3 regions of the Herminiimonas aquatilis genome follow, and region 3 is predicted to be linked to each of the others. Evidence: riboswitches for the same ligand, from Rfam matches in the RefSeq annotation. Region 3 holds a riboswitch; each other region holds the start of a gene.
What was found. Region 3 has a riboswitch for thiamine pyrophosphate ahead of ACFQO0_RS15500 (purine-cytosine permease family protein). Riboswitches for the same ligand answer to the same signal wherever they lie in the genome.
Positions count from the first base shown of each region.

Region 1: linked by a shared signal. The riboswitch ahead of thiC (phosphomethylpyrimidine synthase ThiC) and the one ahead of ACFQO0_RS15500 (purine-cytosine permease family protein) in region 3 are both predicted to bind thiamine pyrophosphate.
Region 2: linked by a shared signal. The riboswitch ahead of ACFQO0_RS06215 (TonB-dependent siderophore receptor) and the one ahead of ACFQO0_RS15500 (purine-cytosine permease family protein) in region 3 are both predicted to bind thiamine pyrophosphate.

Region 1 covers NZ_JBHTCC010000001.1:1,012,618-1,017,538, reverse strand. The annotation lists gene glxR (2-hydroxy-3-oxopropionate reductase) at 1-28, shown strand, start outside; gene ACFQO0_RS04625 (glycerate kinase type-2 family protein) at 190-1,455, shown strand; gene pyk (pyruvate kinase) at 1,532-2,947, shown strand; TPP riboswitch at 3,143-3,250, shown strand; gene thiC (phosphomethylpyrimidine synthase ThiC) at 3,365-4,921, shown strand, end outside.
Region 2 covers NZ_JBHTCC010000001.1:1,346,504-1,351,424, forward strand. The annotation lists gene ACFQO0_RS06200 (pyridoxamine 5'-phosphate oxidase family protein) at 1-129, shown strand, start outside; gene pnuC (nicotinamide riboside transporter PnuC) at 292-900, shown strand; gene ACFQO0_RS06210 (AAA family ATPase) at 897-1,427, shown strand; gene ACFQO0_RS06215 (TonB-dependent siderophore receptor) at 1,485-3,671, opposite strand; TPP riboswitch at 3,742-3,842, opposite strand; gene ACFQO0_RS06220 (hypothetical protein) at 3,853-4,002, shown strand; gene ACFQO0_RS06225 (hypothetical protein) at 4,098-4,475, opposite strand; gene ACFQO0_RS06230 (GreA/GreB family elongation factor) at 4,606-4,921, opposite strand, start outside.
Region 3 covers NZ_JBHTCC010000004.1:180,066-184,986, forward strand. The annotation lists gene ACFQO0_RS15490 (phosphate/phosphite/phosphonate ABC transporter substrate-binding protein) at 1-330, shown strand, start outside; gene ACFQO0_RS15495 (phosphate/phosphite/phosphonate ABC transporter substrate-binding protein) at 471-1,280, shown strand; TPP riboswitch at 1,614-1,716, shown strand; gene ACFQO0_RS15500 (purine-cytosine permease family protein) at 1,769-3,058, shown strand; gene ACFQO0_RS15505 (efflux transporter outer membrane subunit) at 3,107-4,537, opposite strand; gene ACFQO0_RS15510 (MacB family efflux pump subunit) at 4,548-4,921, opposite strand, start outside.

The DNA of each region.
Region 1 (4,921 bases), on a different contig from region 3:
GTCGAACCACGAAATCGCCAAAGCGTAATTTCGTTTCGATAGCATGAGTTGTTCAGCCGGCATTGCGATCGATTGCAATGCCGGTTTGATCCTCGCGAGTTTTACGCGGGTGAATCAAATACGAATCAAATAGTTTGCATCACAAGATTTAATACGCACTTCCCCAATTCTTAGGAATATTCTCGCCACATGTCGATAGCCCCACGTCAATTTTTAAACGACCTGTATGCAACAGCGGTAGAGGCCGTGAGCGCACAGAAGTGCATGCCCGCTTATCTGCCCAAGCAATCGGTCAAAGGCCGCACATTGGTGATCGGTGCCGGTAAAGGTGCCGCTGCAATGGCCAAGGTAGTTGAAGATACATGGCCAGGCAAAGTCGAAGGTTTGATCGTCACACGTTATGGCCATGGCGCCGACTGCAAGCAAATTGAAGTCGTCGAAGCCGCCCATCCAGTACCGGATGAAGCCGGTCGGCAAGCGGCCGGTCGCATGTTGGAACTGGTCAAAGGCTTGACCGAAGACGACCTCGTGTTGTGTCTGATCACCGGTGGTGGTTCGGCTCTGCTGAGCTTGCCAGGTGAAGGCATATCACTGGAACAAAAACAGGCCTTGAACAAGGCATTGCTGAAAAGCGGCGCAACGATTTCTGAAATGAACTGCGTGCGCAAACACCTTTCAGCTATCAAAGGTGGCCGCCTCGGTCTGGCCTGCGCACCGGCACGTGTCGTGACGCTGCTGATCTCCGACGTGCCTGGCGATGATCCTGGCGTCATTGCCAGCGGTCCAACGCTGCCTGATCCGACTACCTGCGCAGAATCGCTCGCCATCCTGAAAAAATACAAGATCGAGATTCCAGACAATATCTTGCAGCACCTCGAGTCCGGCGCCGGCGAAACACCGAAGCCAGGCGATGCGCGCTTCGCACGTAACGAACACCACGTGATTGCGACTGCGCAACACGCGCTGGAAGCGGCAGCAGAAAAAGCACGAGCAGCTGGCATCACGCCTTACATTTTGTCCAACGATCTGGAAGGCGAATCGCGCGATGTCGGTTCCGTCCATGCCGCGTTGGCGAAACAGGTTGCGAAGTACGGCCAGCCATTCGCCAAACCTTGCGTTATCTTGTCCGGTGGCGAAACCACAGTGACAGTGCGCGGCAAAGGTCGTGGCGGTCGTAACGCAGAATTCCTGTTGAGTCTGGCGGTTTCGTTGAACGGCGCACCGGATATTTATGCATTGGCATGCGACACCGACGGTATCGATGGTTCGGAAGATAACGCCGGCGCGAGCTATCAGCCGGATTCGATCGCACGCGCTGCAGCTGCAGGACATAATGCGAAAGCGATGCTCGAAAACAATGACGGTTATGGTTTCTTCAGTGCGGTAGGCGATTTGATTGTCAGTGGTCCGACCCGCACGAACGTGAACGATTTCCGCGCCATCCTGATTTTGTAATTTATTCGCTGCTATGTTGTCCGTGTACGCATAGCGGTATCGATTTTTTAATTTTCATTTAAGAAGAAGACCTGTCATGAGACGTAATCGCAAAGCAAAAATCGTTGCTACCCTTGGCCCAGCAAGTAATGATGTCGAAACTATCAGCGCACTGTTTGAAGCTGGCGTGGATATGTTCCGCTTCAACTTCAGCCATGGTTCGCATGAAGATCACCGCGCACGTCACGAAATCGTTCGTGGCCTGGAAACCAAGTACGGCCGTCCTGTTTCGATTCTCGCTGACTTGCAAGGTCCGAAGATTCGTCTGGGCACGTTCACAGGCGATTCCGCAGTGCTGACGGAAGGCTCGCAATTCGTGCTGGACCGCGACGAAACACCAGGCGACGCATCGCGCGTGTACTTGCCACATCCTGAACTGTTTGCTGCTGTTGCAGCTGGTCAGAACCTGCTGTTCGACGACGGCAAAATTCGTGTCACGATCGAAAGCAACTCTGGTGAACGCATCGTCACTCGTGTGACCACCGGCGGCAAGATTTCTAACCGCAAAGGTGTCAACGTCCCCGACGCAATCTTGCCTATTCCTGCCATGACGCCGAAAGATCTGATTGATCTGGAATTCGCTTTGTCACTGGGCGTGGATTGGGTTGCGCTGTCGTTCGTGCAACAAGTTTCCGACATTGAAGATGCACGCAAGATCATTGGCGATCGCGCTTTGATTCAATCGAAGATCGAGAAGCCAGCCGCAATGCTGGACATCGATGCAATCTGCAAAGCATCTGATTCCGTCATGGTTGCTCGCGGTGATCTTGGTGTTGAACTGCCGATCTCGCAAGTGCCACGTGCCCAAAAAGAAATCATCCGTGTTTCGCGCAAATATGGCCGCCCAACCATCGTTGCTACGCACATGCTGGAATCGATGACTGAGTCGCCAATGCCAACACGTGCAGAAGCTTCGGACGTCGCTACCGCGATCTACGAAGGCGCTGATGCTGTTATGTTGTCGGCTGAATCCGCTAGCGGTAAAAATCCTGTTCGTGCAGTGCAAATGATGGACGCCATCATCAAGGAAGTGGAATCCGATCCGGTTTACCGCAACCTGCTGGATGCACAACAAGTTGCACCACGTGCAACGCCAGAAGATGCGATCTGCATCGCCCTGCTCGACACAACGACAGCGCTCAAGGCTGCATGCACCGTGACTTACACCAAGTCCGGCAGCACCAGCATGAGTGCGGCACGTGTTCGTCCGAATACCTCGATTCTCAGCATCGCGTCAGAACTCAAAACGGCGCGTCGTTTGGCATGGGTTTGGGGCATTCATTCGATCGTCGGCAAGGACGTGCATTCAGTAGATGAAATGGTCAGCGAAGCATTGACCTCAGCTGTGCGCGAAGGCTTTGCCAAAAAAGGCGAATACATTGCAATCTCGGCTGGTTTGCCATTCGGCGAATCAGGTACTACCAATCTGTTGCACATCGCAACAGTTAAGTAATCGCAGTAAGAACTTAGTTGTACACAGTTTCTGAACGACGGCGTATTTGCCGTTTTTCAGAACTGACATGTATGGTTTGTTGAGTTGCACATCAGTAAGCCATACATGTCAGATGTAAAAATTTGACCCGGGTCAATTGACTATGCAGTTTTATTGCATAGACTCGCGTTGTAGTTTGATTCACCTGTTACAGAAGTAAAAAGCTAGGGGTCCTAGGCAAATGCGTTCCGCATTTGCCGGGTGAGAAAAACCCTTGAACCTGATCTGGATAATGCCAGCGAAGGGAAGCTACCGAGAACGTGTATTGCATCCGGCATTCGAATTGTGTTTTCGTCGATACCAAGCTGAATACAATACAGGTTCTCGAAACCTCCTTAGCTGGCTCCAAGCCAATTTGTAGTTAGCCAAGGAGCCAAAATGAATGCCAACCCGAAATTCCTGTCCGCTACCGCCACGGTAGATGAAGCAGCGATTCAACCATTACCAAATTCCAGCAAAGTTTATATCCAGGGTTCGCGTCCTGATATACGCGTGCCTATGCGCAAGATCACGCAATCCGATACGGCCGCATCGTTCGGCTTTGAAAAAAATCCGGCGATCTATGTCTACGATACGTCCGGTCCTTACACCGATCCTGAAGCCAAGATCGATATCCGTTCCGGCCTAGATACACCGCGCATGCCGTGGATACTCGAGCGCAAGGACACGGAAGAGCTCGCCGGCCCAACATCCGAATACGGTATCGAGCGCTTGAACGATCCGCAATTGGCAGAACTGCGCTTCAACCTGCATCGCAAACCGCGCCGCGCACTCGCTGGCAAGAATGTCAGTCAGATGCATTACGCACGTCAGGGCATTATCACGCCTGAAATGGAATTCGTTGCGATTCGCGAAAACATGAATCGCCGCGCATATCTGGAAGAGTTGAAACAATCCGGGCCGAAAGGCGAAAAACTCGCCGAGCTGATGGGCCGTCAACATCCGGGTCAATCGTTTGGTGCCTCGATTCCGCAAGAGATCACCGCCGAATTCGTGCGCAGTGAAATCGCGCGCGGCCGCGCCATTATTCCGGCCAATATCAACCATCCAGAAATCGAGCCGATGATCATCGGCCGTAATTTTCTGGTCAAGATCAACGCCAACATCGGCAATTCGGCTGTGACATCGTCGATAGGCGAAGAAGTCGAGAAAATGACCTGGGCAATACGCTGGGGTGGCGATAACGTGATGGATTTGTCGACCGGCAAACACATACATGAAACGCGTGAATGGATCATCCGCAATTCACCTGTGCCCATCGGCACCGTGCCGATCTATCAGGCGCTGGAAAAGGTCAACGGCAAGGCTGAAGACTTGACCTGGGAAATCTTCCGCGACACCTTGATCGAGCAGGCGGAGCAGGGCGTCGACTACTTCACGATCCACGCCGGGGTATTGTTGCGCTACGTGCCGATGACGGCAAAACGTCTGACCGGCATCGTTTCGCGCGGTGGTTCGATCATGGCGAAATGGTGTCTCGCGCATCACAAGGAATCCTTTCTGCATGAACACTTCGAAGACATCTGCGAAATCATGAAAGCCTACGACGTGTCGTTCTCGCTGGGTGACGGTTTGCGTCCGGGTTCGATTTACGATGCCAACGATGAAGCGCAACTCGGTGAACTGAAAACGCTGGGTGAACTGACACAGATCGCATGGAAGCATGACGTGCAAGTGATGATCGAAGGTCCGGGTCACGTGCCTATGCATTTGATCAAGGAAAATATGGATCTGCAATTGGAGCAGTGCCACGAAGCGCCGTTCTATACACTGGGACCATTGACGACCGACATTGCACCTGGCTATGACCACATTACATCCGGCATCGGTGCTGCGCAAATTGGTTGGTACGGTACCGCGATGCTGTGTTACGTCACACCGAAAGAACATCTCGGCTTGCCGAATAAGGTTGACGTCAAGGACGGCATTATCACG
Region 2 (4,921 bases), on a different contig from region 3:
GATATTCACAGCGCCGAATACTGGGATGCGACATCGAGCAAGATGACGCAATTGTTTGCGATCGCCAAAGGCGTATTAACCGGCAAGCGCCCTGCCGATCTCGGCGAGCACGTCGAAATCAAACTCTAGGCTTCAACAAAGATACTGGCGTAATTCTGTATTTGACGTACCTGCTTTGACATACTCGCGACGCAGCAGAGGACTAGCTGCTGCGTCGCAGGTTTTTTCTCTATACTGCGAGGTTGCGGCACAACTGTGCTGCCCACCTGCCATCGCGACCCGCAGTTCTACATGAATGACACATTCTCCCTGTTCGGCCTGATCGATACTTCACTGATCGAGGTGCTCTCGTTTGCGCTCGCCATCACCATGGTGTGGCTCAACATTGTGCAATCGCCGTGGGCATGGCTGTTTGCCATTGCATCGGCCGGACTGTATGCAGTCGTATTTTATGAAGCGAAGATCTACGGCGACATGGCACTGCAATTCTTTTTCATCGCGGTCTCGCTGTGGGGCTGGTATCAATGGCTGTTCGGCGGCCGCGATAAGAAGGGCATAGCGGTTACGCGTTTACACCGCAGAGCGTGGCTGAGCGTGGCGCTGATCTGGGCGCTGGCGTATGGCATCGTTGCGCTGATTCTGCGCACATTTACCGATACCGACGTTCCTCACATTGATGCATTTCTGACAGCAGGCAGCCTGGTCGCGCAATATCTGTTGACGCGCAAGACGCTGGAAAACTGGCACTTGTGGATAGGCATCGATCTGCTCTACATCGGTTTGTACCTGCACAAAAACCTGTACCTGACGGCCATGCTCTACGGCCTGTTCGCCATCCTTGCATTCATCGGTCTGCAGACATGGAAAAAATCGCTGACAGCAACAGAAGCAAAAACATGAGTGCAGCCATACAGCGCATCGTCATCCTCGGCGCGGAATCCACCGGAAAATCCACGCTGGCAGCCGCCCTAGCCACTCATTACAACACGATATGGATACCTGAATATCTGCGTGAATTTGTAGAGTCGCGACAACGTACACCATACGCTGACGAACAATTTTTCATCGCAACGACGCAACGCGAACGGGAACACAAAAGCGAAGCCAGCGCCCAACGCTATTTGTTTTGCGACACATCACCGCTCATGACTGCTATCTACAGCGAACATTATTTTGGCGAGGTCGATGCGGCATTGAGCGCACTGGCAGGCCAGCATGATTATGCTGCCACCATCGTGACCACACCCACCACCCCCTGGATGCCGGATGGCTTGCAACGCGAATCCGACACAGTGCGTCAGCAAATCCACGCTCGATTAATGCGCAAACTGGATCAGGGAAACATCGCACATTTGCCGGTAGCCGGCACGACCCAGCAGCGGATTGGGCAGGTAGAAGCCTATCTCGTGCAACGCAACGCTGATTGAAGCTGACAATAAAAAACGCCGCAAGAAGGCGGCGTTTTTGTAGCGAAGCGTCTGGCTTTAAAAATCGAATTGCGTAGACAGGCGGAAGACACGCGGCGCACCCGGGATCAGGTAACCGCCGAAGGCGTTCGACGTATCACCCCAATAGAATTTGTTGAAGACGTTATCAACCCCGAAGCGGATAGTCGTTGCCGTATTGCCGAACTTGGTAGCGTAGCGCGCGCCCAGATTCAGCACATGATAGCCGTCAACTTTTTTGTTCAGCGATGCAATCTGGCTATTCGGTGCAAATATCTTGCTGGTCGAATATATCCATGTTGCGTTCAGTTTTACCGCTGGCATTTGCGGCAAAGCATAGTCCATATAAACCGCTGATTTGAATTTCGGCACATTACCAACGCGCTTGCCTTCTATAGTAGCGTCACCAGTACCTTCCGCCTTGGCCTCCAATGCGACAAAGCTGGCACCCAGCATCAAGTCACGCGTTGCACGGCCTTGTGCAGCAAGTTCAATGCCGCGATTGACTTGCTCGCCGGCCGTTACGTACGAATCAACCGTTGCGGTGGCCAAAGCACTGGACGCCTTCACGTATTCGTTATGACGTTTGATCTGGAACAATGCAGCGGAAACACTCAGGTCAGGAGTGATATCTGCCTTCACGCCGAGCTCAAGCTGTTTCGATTTATATGGATCCAACACTGATTCAGAATTTGTCAGGCCAGATGGAATTTCACCACCGGGCTCCAGTCCTTGCGAAGCTGATGCATAGAACGAAAGGGCTTTGTTCGGGCTATAGACTAATGCGACATTTGGCAAAACATAGTCATCATCATTGGTGCGTATCACGCCGCCACTTGCATTGAATTGGACGCGTTTCAGCTTTGTGTAACGCACACCCGCATGTAATTTGAACTGTTCATTCAATGCCATCACATCTTGAACAAAGAAGGATTGTTCTTCTTCTTTGCGCCGCAGCCCTACCGGATTGGTAGGCTGCAAAACCAAGTCTCTTTGTGGAGTCGTGTAGATGTTGCCCGGCAAATCTCCGACTGTCGGATTGAATAAATAATCGGCAAAATTATCTCTTCTGTTCAATGTCGACAAACCGGTTGCCAATTCATGGTTAACACTTCCCGTCGCAAATTTTCCTTGCAGCATCGCCTGCGTCGTCATGACAGAACGTTTGTCATTATCTCTGCGCAGATCGTACAGTCCAAAGTCACCGTTTGAACAGTAGCCGAAAGTGAGGTTTTCGGCTGGGCACCCCGACGACAAAGCAACCGCATCATCGCGACGCAATTCGAATTTATTTGCCTGTAAAGTAGTACGCCAGTTGTCATTCAACTCGTACTCGAATTTGACACCCAGATTATTGGTGTCATCGGTTACCGGCAAACTCCAGGTTTGATTGTTCAACATGGTCTTACCGCTCACGCCGGTTGGAAGACGCTGATCCAGTCCGAGCAATTGAAAACCCGGTACCGTCAGCTGCGACTTGTGCTGATAATCCATATCGATAGACAGCAACGCACGCGAACTCAGGCGCCAGTCAAAGGCGCCGGAAACAAATTTGCGATCGCCATTCGATCCCTGCACATACGACTTGGTATCTTCTGCCGCCGCATTGATGCGATATCCAAATACGCCATTGTCTGAACGGCCGCCAAGATCAATCGCGCCGTAAATAGAGCCACGCTCGCGCACTTCAAACGTTACTGAACGCAAAGGCGTATTGGTTGGACGCTTGGTGACGTAATTCAGAATGCCGCCAGAAGAGGCGATGCCTGCTTGCAGACCGGCCAAACCTTTGAGGATTTCCAACCGCTCCTTGTTTTCCATCGGAATCGACGAGTGCGCAAGGATCACCATCCCATCCTTACGGTAGTTGCTCCCCATGTCGAGCGTAAAGCCGCGGATTGCAAACCAGTCCGACAAACCAACGGCGTTGTATGAGTTTTGCACGCTGGCATCGTATTTGACCGCATCGGTCGCGGTGCGAATGCTGCGTTCCTGCATCTGTTCGCTGGTGATGACGCTGATGGAAGCCGGCGTTTCGCGCAATGGCGCTTCGGAAAAGCCGCCGATACTGGCATTGCGGGCGATGCCGTCGGCCGGTGCCGATGTCACGACAACCTCAGGCAAGACGTTATCAGATTTGTCGGCAGTCTGCGCAAAGGCGGCGGGCGCACACGCGCAGGCAACGGCCAATGTGATCAGTTTGTGACGGGAAGGAAATGCGGACATAGTTTGCTCACTCAATCGCGTTATGGACAAGCAGGCGAAGGAACGAACAAAGAGTCTCTGGGGGAATACCTTGAGTGGCTTTGCGCTTCCCTACGCTGGCATTATCCAGGTCAGGTTCAAGGGTTTCATCTCACCCGAAGACGTTTGTCTTCAGGACCCCTAGCGTGGAGCGGATACTAACATGGAAAAAGTAGCGCCCGAAACAGCATTTTTACCGAAAGTTGCAGTAAATATCGCCGATCTTAACCAAGGTCAATTTAAGCATGGCAACCGCCCGCGCTGTGTTGGAATTATCCAACGCAGCGCGAGCGTACTATTCAACAGTAAATAGAAGGGCGCGCATGTGAGAAATTACTTTCATTCACAACATTAACGCGCAGGGAGAGCCCATGTTGCGCGTGTGCTTGTTAATGCTGCCGACCGAACTCATTTGCCGGATTTTTTCGCGGCTTTTTCATTTTCGCTGACTTCATTGCTGTTTTGATGATCGTCATGTGCATCAACTGAATCCGGCGAGCGCTCGATACGCGTAATGCCCGAGGACACCGAAACCGGATCACTGGCCGGAAAGGTCATCTCGATGCCGACGTCCAGCAGCTCTTCCTTGGCAATTTGTTGTACAGATTTGTGTCCCGATTTTTCAGTGGCCAAAGGGACTTCTGCTACCGGGTCGCTGGCCGGGAAGGTTTCATCCAGGGCTTCGTCCAACAACTTTTCTTCATGCCAGTCAGAGCCGCGCTTTTTTGTATTGTCGGATGCGTCGATAGGCTCTCTGGATTTATTACCGGATTTGTTATCTGCCATGTGGAACTCCTTGTTTGTATCGCTGCAATAGCTTGCGCGAAGTGCTTGCCTGCTTGAATATTTACAACGTGATGAATTACACGTGACGTTTCTCAACGCTGTCATATAAAGTCGCCTTATACAGCCGACTTTATTCAAGCCCGTTATTAGTAGGACCTGCGGCATCTGCATCCAGTTCAACCTGGGATGGATAAAGCACCGTCGATATGTGTAATTTTTCATCACCGGCTGGACTTTTCAAAACCACGCTATCACCCTCAAATGCATTCAGCAGCGCTTGCGCAACCGGGGATAACCAACTGATCTTGCCTTGATCAGGATCCAGCTCATCGAGACCGACAATTGTCACCGTCTGGGATTCCTTGCGTTCATTCTCATAGGTCACCCGTGCGCCGAAAAATATTTGCGTTTCACCGGCATGCACGGCGGGATTGACTATCTCTGCC
Region 3 (4,921 bases):
TTATTCACCGCCACCCGCTATCAGGATGCGGTGCCATTCATGATCGAAAACGGTTTTGTTGAAGCGGGAGTCACCGGTTCTGCCGGCGTAGCAAAGGCATGGGTTGCCAAAGGCGGTCGCATCCTTGCAGAAACCAAGCCTATGCCAATCAAGCAATTCCTTGCATCGAAGAAGCTCAGCGAATCCGATAGAGAAAAACTCAAAAGCCTGTTGCTCAACCTGTCAGAAAATGAAGCCGGCAGAAATGCATTATCCAAAATCGGCATGACCGGCTTCGTGCCGTGGAATGCACAAGTAATGGATGAAGCAGCGGCCAGACTCGGCCTGTAAGAATCGGCAAGCGCTCTCATGCGCTTACCCTCCCTAACGCATTGCTTCTGCAATGCGTTTTTTTCACCCCAAAATTCCAACTTACGCCGAGCCCGGTTTTCGGCATGCTTATATTTGAAATTTTCCATCCAGAACAGCTTATGAAACTGACCTCTCTTTTAGCAACGACCCTGCTGGTCGCCAGCATCACTTCTGCTTACGCGCAAGATCTTGTCCTTGCTGTCAACGAAGGTGTCACATATCAGGACGGTGGCCCTGCAAGCGAACGTTACAAGCCCCTGTTGCAATTGCTTGCGAAAGAACTCAAGCAAAACGTGAAACTGCAAAGCGTAGATAGCACGAACTTTGCGAAAGGCCTGGCGGAAAGCAAATTTGACATCGCCTTCATACACGCGGCACATATCGGTCTGCAGGCAGTCAAGAAGAATGACTATGAAGGTCTGGCCAGCGCCAAGGGCTTTACCGATTATCGTGCCCGCATACTCGTATCCAATGCATCACCGCTGAAAACCATGCAGGATCTGCGCGGCAAAAAAATCGGTGTGCCATCGCTGGATTCAATTACCACGGTGATGTTTACTGCCAATCTGCGCGAACTGAATTTCCAGCAACCTGAAAAATTCTTTACCGCCACTCGCTATCAGGATGCAGTGCCGTTCATGATCGAAAACGGTTTTGTTGAGGCTGGTGTCACTGGGTCTGCAGCAGTCGCAAAAGCATGGGTCGCCAAAGGTGGGCGCGTCCTGGCTGAAACTAAACCGATTCCAGTAAAACAATTCCTCGCATCGAAGAAGCTCAGCGAATCCGATAGAGAAAAACTCAAAAACCTGTTGCTCAACTTGTCTGAAAATGAAGCTGGTAAAAATGCATTGTCCAAAATAGGCATGACCGGCTTTGTTCCCTGGAATACGCAAGTGATGGATGAAGCGACTAAGCGTCTGGGCCTGTAATCAAGAACTTGACTGTGGTATCACCTGCCCACGCCTCGCTTTCAGCGGGGCGTTTTTCTTCCTGTCCTTATTTAAAGCGGCTTCATGAGCCAGCAATTCCGACAGCAACATTAACACGTGACTTTTAAAGACGGTAGCCTTATACTGTTTTTTTATACAGTACTTCGTATTTCCGTCGGGCTGCTCCCCCTCCCTGCTTCATTGTGCAGCCCGACTCTTTCCTTCCTTTCCAAGAATCCTTTCATCTGATCCATGACGTGGCAGATAGCAGTTATAGCCACGTATGGCTTGCCTATAATTAATTTTTAGATCAAAGTAGCGCCCAGTTTTGAAATACCTGGCTCGGGGTCCTGCGCGGAAAAACATGCGCGGGTGAGAGATACCCGTTGAACCTGATTGAGGTAATCCTCGCGCAGGAAAGCATGCGATCAATCGCCGTCCTCCACGGCGCAGAACCGGCTGACCTGCCATCCTTTTGAAAGAAGATGATGGCATTAACAAACAATCCCGTTGCAGCAAGCAATACCGCCTTCATAGCGATTCCGGCTGCAGAACGGGTATTCTCGTTCCGCGATCACGCTGCGCTTTGGTTCAGCCTGGGCGTTGGCTTGCTTGTCATGCAGATCGGCGCCTTCCTTGGCACTGCGCTCGGTACACAAACTGCATTGTTTGCGATCATTGCAGGTTCGCTATTGGGTGCTGCGCTGCTCGGCTGGGTCGCGTACATCGGATTCCAGCGCGGCTTGTCCAGCCCGATCTTGATGTGCCAGACTCTTGGCACCTCTTTCGCAAAATTGCCTGTCATCCTGAATATCATTCAATTGATAGGCTGGTCTGCATTTGAACTGGTCGTCATGCGCGACGGTACGACAGCACTGATTAAAGGTACTACCGGCATCGATGCCGCGTGGATTCCCTATATCACGGCAATTTTCTGGGGCTTGTTACTGGTAGCACTCGCTACCGGCTCCATGATCGGCCTAGTCCGGCGCTTTGTAGGTCGCTACGGCCTGCCACTGGTTATCCTGTCGCTGATCTGGCTCACCTACCAATTCTTCCTGAAAGCACAGGCACAAGGTCTGGATGCGATCTGGAACAGGGCTGGCGATGGTTCCATGAGCACACTCGCGGGCATAGATCTGGTGATGGCGATGCCGGTTTCGTGGTTGCCGCTGGTCGCCGATTTTGCCCGTTACGGCAAGGCAGGAGCAAGCACCTTCCGCGGCACGTGGCTGGGTTTTGCCATAGCGAATATATGGTGCCATGCGCTCGGTGTATTGATCGTCAGCACATCCAACCCGGGCGCAGACCTGATGACGACTTTATTATTGGCGCAAGGCGGTTTGATTGCGTTGGGGTTGATACTGATTGATGAAATGGATAACGCCTACGGCGATGTGTATTCCGGTTCGGTTTCGCTCAACTTTCTGAATGGAAAATTCACAATACGCTTTTGGGGAATTGCACTTGCGTTGGTCGCTACCGGCTGTGCACTGATACTGCCGATGCACGGACTGGAACCGTTTTTGCTGACACTCAGTTCGGTATTCGTCCCCTTGTTCGGCGTGGTCATTTCGCAATTGGCGAAACAGGGACGCGCAACCGATAAAGCCGTGAATATCGTGCCGGTTGCGATCTGGTTAATCGGCATCACAGCCTTCCACATCTGCCCTATGCTGTGGCCGCAAGTCGGTTCTGCGCTTCCTAGTCTGGCCATCACGCTGCTGCTGGGAACCATGTATCGGATTACACGCGCACCTGCTGTGCAATCCGCGTAACGAACCTCGGGCGAACGGTTGATGGCATGCTGCATCAACCGCAGTCAACTATCGCGCTTCGACCTGGGACTTGTTCCAACCGCCGCCGAGCGCCTTGAAGACATCGGTGGTGCCGGTCAGGCGCAGCAACTTCAGTTGCGTTAATCTATCCTCAGCCGTGAACAAGGTCCGCTGTGCATCGAGCAAGCTGTTCAAGTCATCCGCACCTTCGCGATAGCGCAACTCGGACAAGCTCAATGCACGCAAGGCTTCTTTCCTGATCTCGATCTGCGATTGTTCCTGATCGCGATTGCGCGTCGCATTGCCGAGCGCATCGTCCACTTCTTTCAAAGCAGTATAGACAGTGCGGCGATAGCTTTCCGCCAATTGACGGCGCGTGGATTCATTGGTTTCGACTTGCAGGCGCAGACGATTGCCATCGAACAGCGTTTGCACTATCGATGCGGCGATGCCTATGCTGTAAGTCGGATCACCCAGCGCCAGCAAGGCCGCACTTGAATTGCCGGCAGCGCCTGTCAGCGAAATCGTCGGCAACAAGGCTGCGCGTGCGGCAGCGACATTGGCGGAACCAGCCAGCAGTTGCGCTTCCACGCTCGCAACATCGGGACGGCGTGTGATCAGCGTCGATGGCAGGCCGGCGCTGACTTCAGGAATGGCCAACGTATCCAGACTGCGGGCTGCCACTTGCAAAGCCTGCGGCTGACGACCCAGCAGAATTGCCAGGGCGCTGACGGTTTGTCGCTCCTGCACCTGTAGCGGCAAGATGGTGGCGCGTTGTGCCAATACCGTGCTGCGTTGACGGCTGACATCCAGTGCAGAAGCCGCACCGAAACGATAACGCGCCTCAACGATGGCAAACAACTTTTCTGCAATCGCCAGATTTTCCTGCGCTACCTGCAACTGCATGCGCAAGGCAAGGGTCTGGAAGTAGGCATTTGCCACACCGGTGGTCAGTGTCAAACGCACGGTTTCCAGGTCATAGCGAGTCGCGTTTAGCGATGCATTCGCGCTGCGTGTCACCGCTGCCACGCGCCCCCATACATCCACTTCGTAATTGATGCTGAGCGCAACCCCGGTCGCTTCACTTCTGCTCCAGCCGCTGCCATTCGGCCCCGGCTTGACCTGGCCGGTATCGGTGCTGGCGCTCACAGTCAACAAGGGGAATAACGATGCTCCGGCACTGCGTGCAGCGATTTCCGCTTGCGTTACGCGCTCTGCTGCAATGATCAGGTCCGGACTGCCGGCCAGCGATTGATCGATCAATCCAGACAATTCCGCAGAGCCAAACCCGCGCCACCAGTCGCGTTGCAACTCCACACCGGCAGGTGCCGCCTCGGCCCATGTGGCGGGAATTTCCACATCAGGCTTGCTGGCATCGATGTTGTGCGCGCAAGCACTGAGTGCGAACACAACAGCGACTGCCAGCGCGAGACGCGTGCGTCGAAAATTGAAGCGGCTTGTATGTAAACGTGAAGTCATGACTGTCATTTCATTCTGCCGACAACGCGACCACAGGATCGAGTTGCGCAGCTTTCTTGGCGGGTAAATAACCGAACAGCAAGCCCGTCATGAACGCGCAACCGAATGCGAGCAAGACCGGCGCTGCCGAATATTGAATAGGGGTGCCGAATGCCGCAATCACGGCGGCCGTCGCCAAACCGAAGAGGACGCCGATGGCGCCACCAATGGCAGAAACCACCACTGCTTCAATCAGGAACTGTTGCATGATATTGCTCTCACGCGCACCGGTCGCCATGCGTATGCCTATCTCGCGTGTCCGTTCCGTCACCGACACCAGCATGATGTTCATCACGCCGATACCGCCAACCAGCAAGGAGATCGCAGCGATCGAACCGAGCAGTA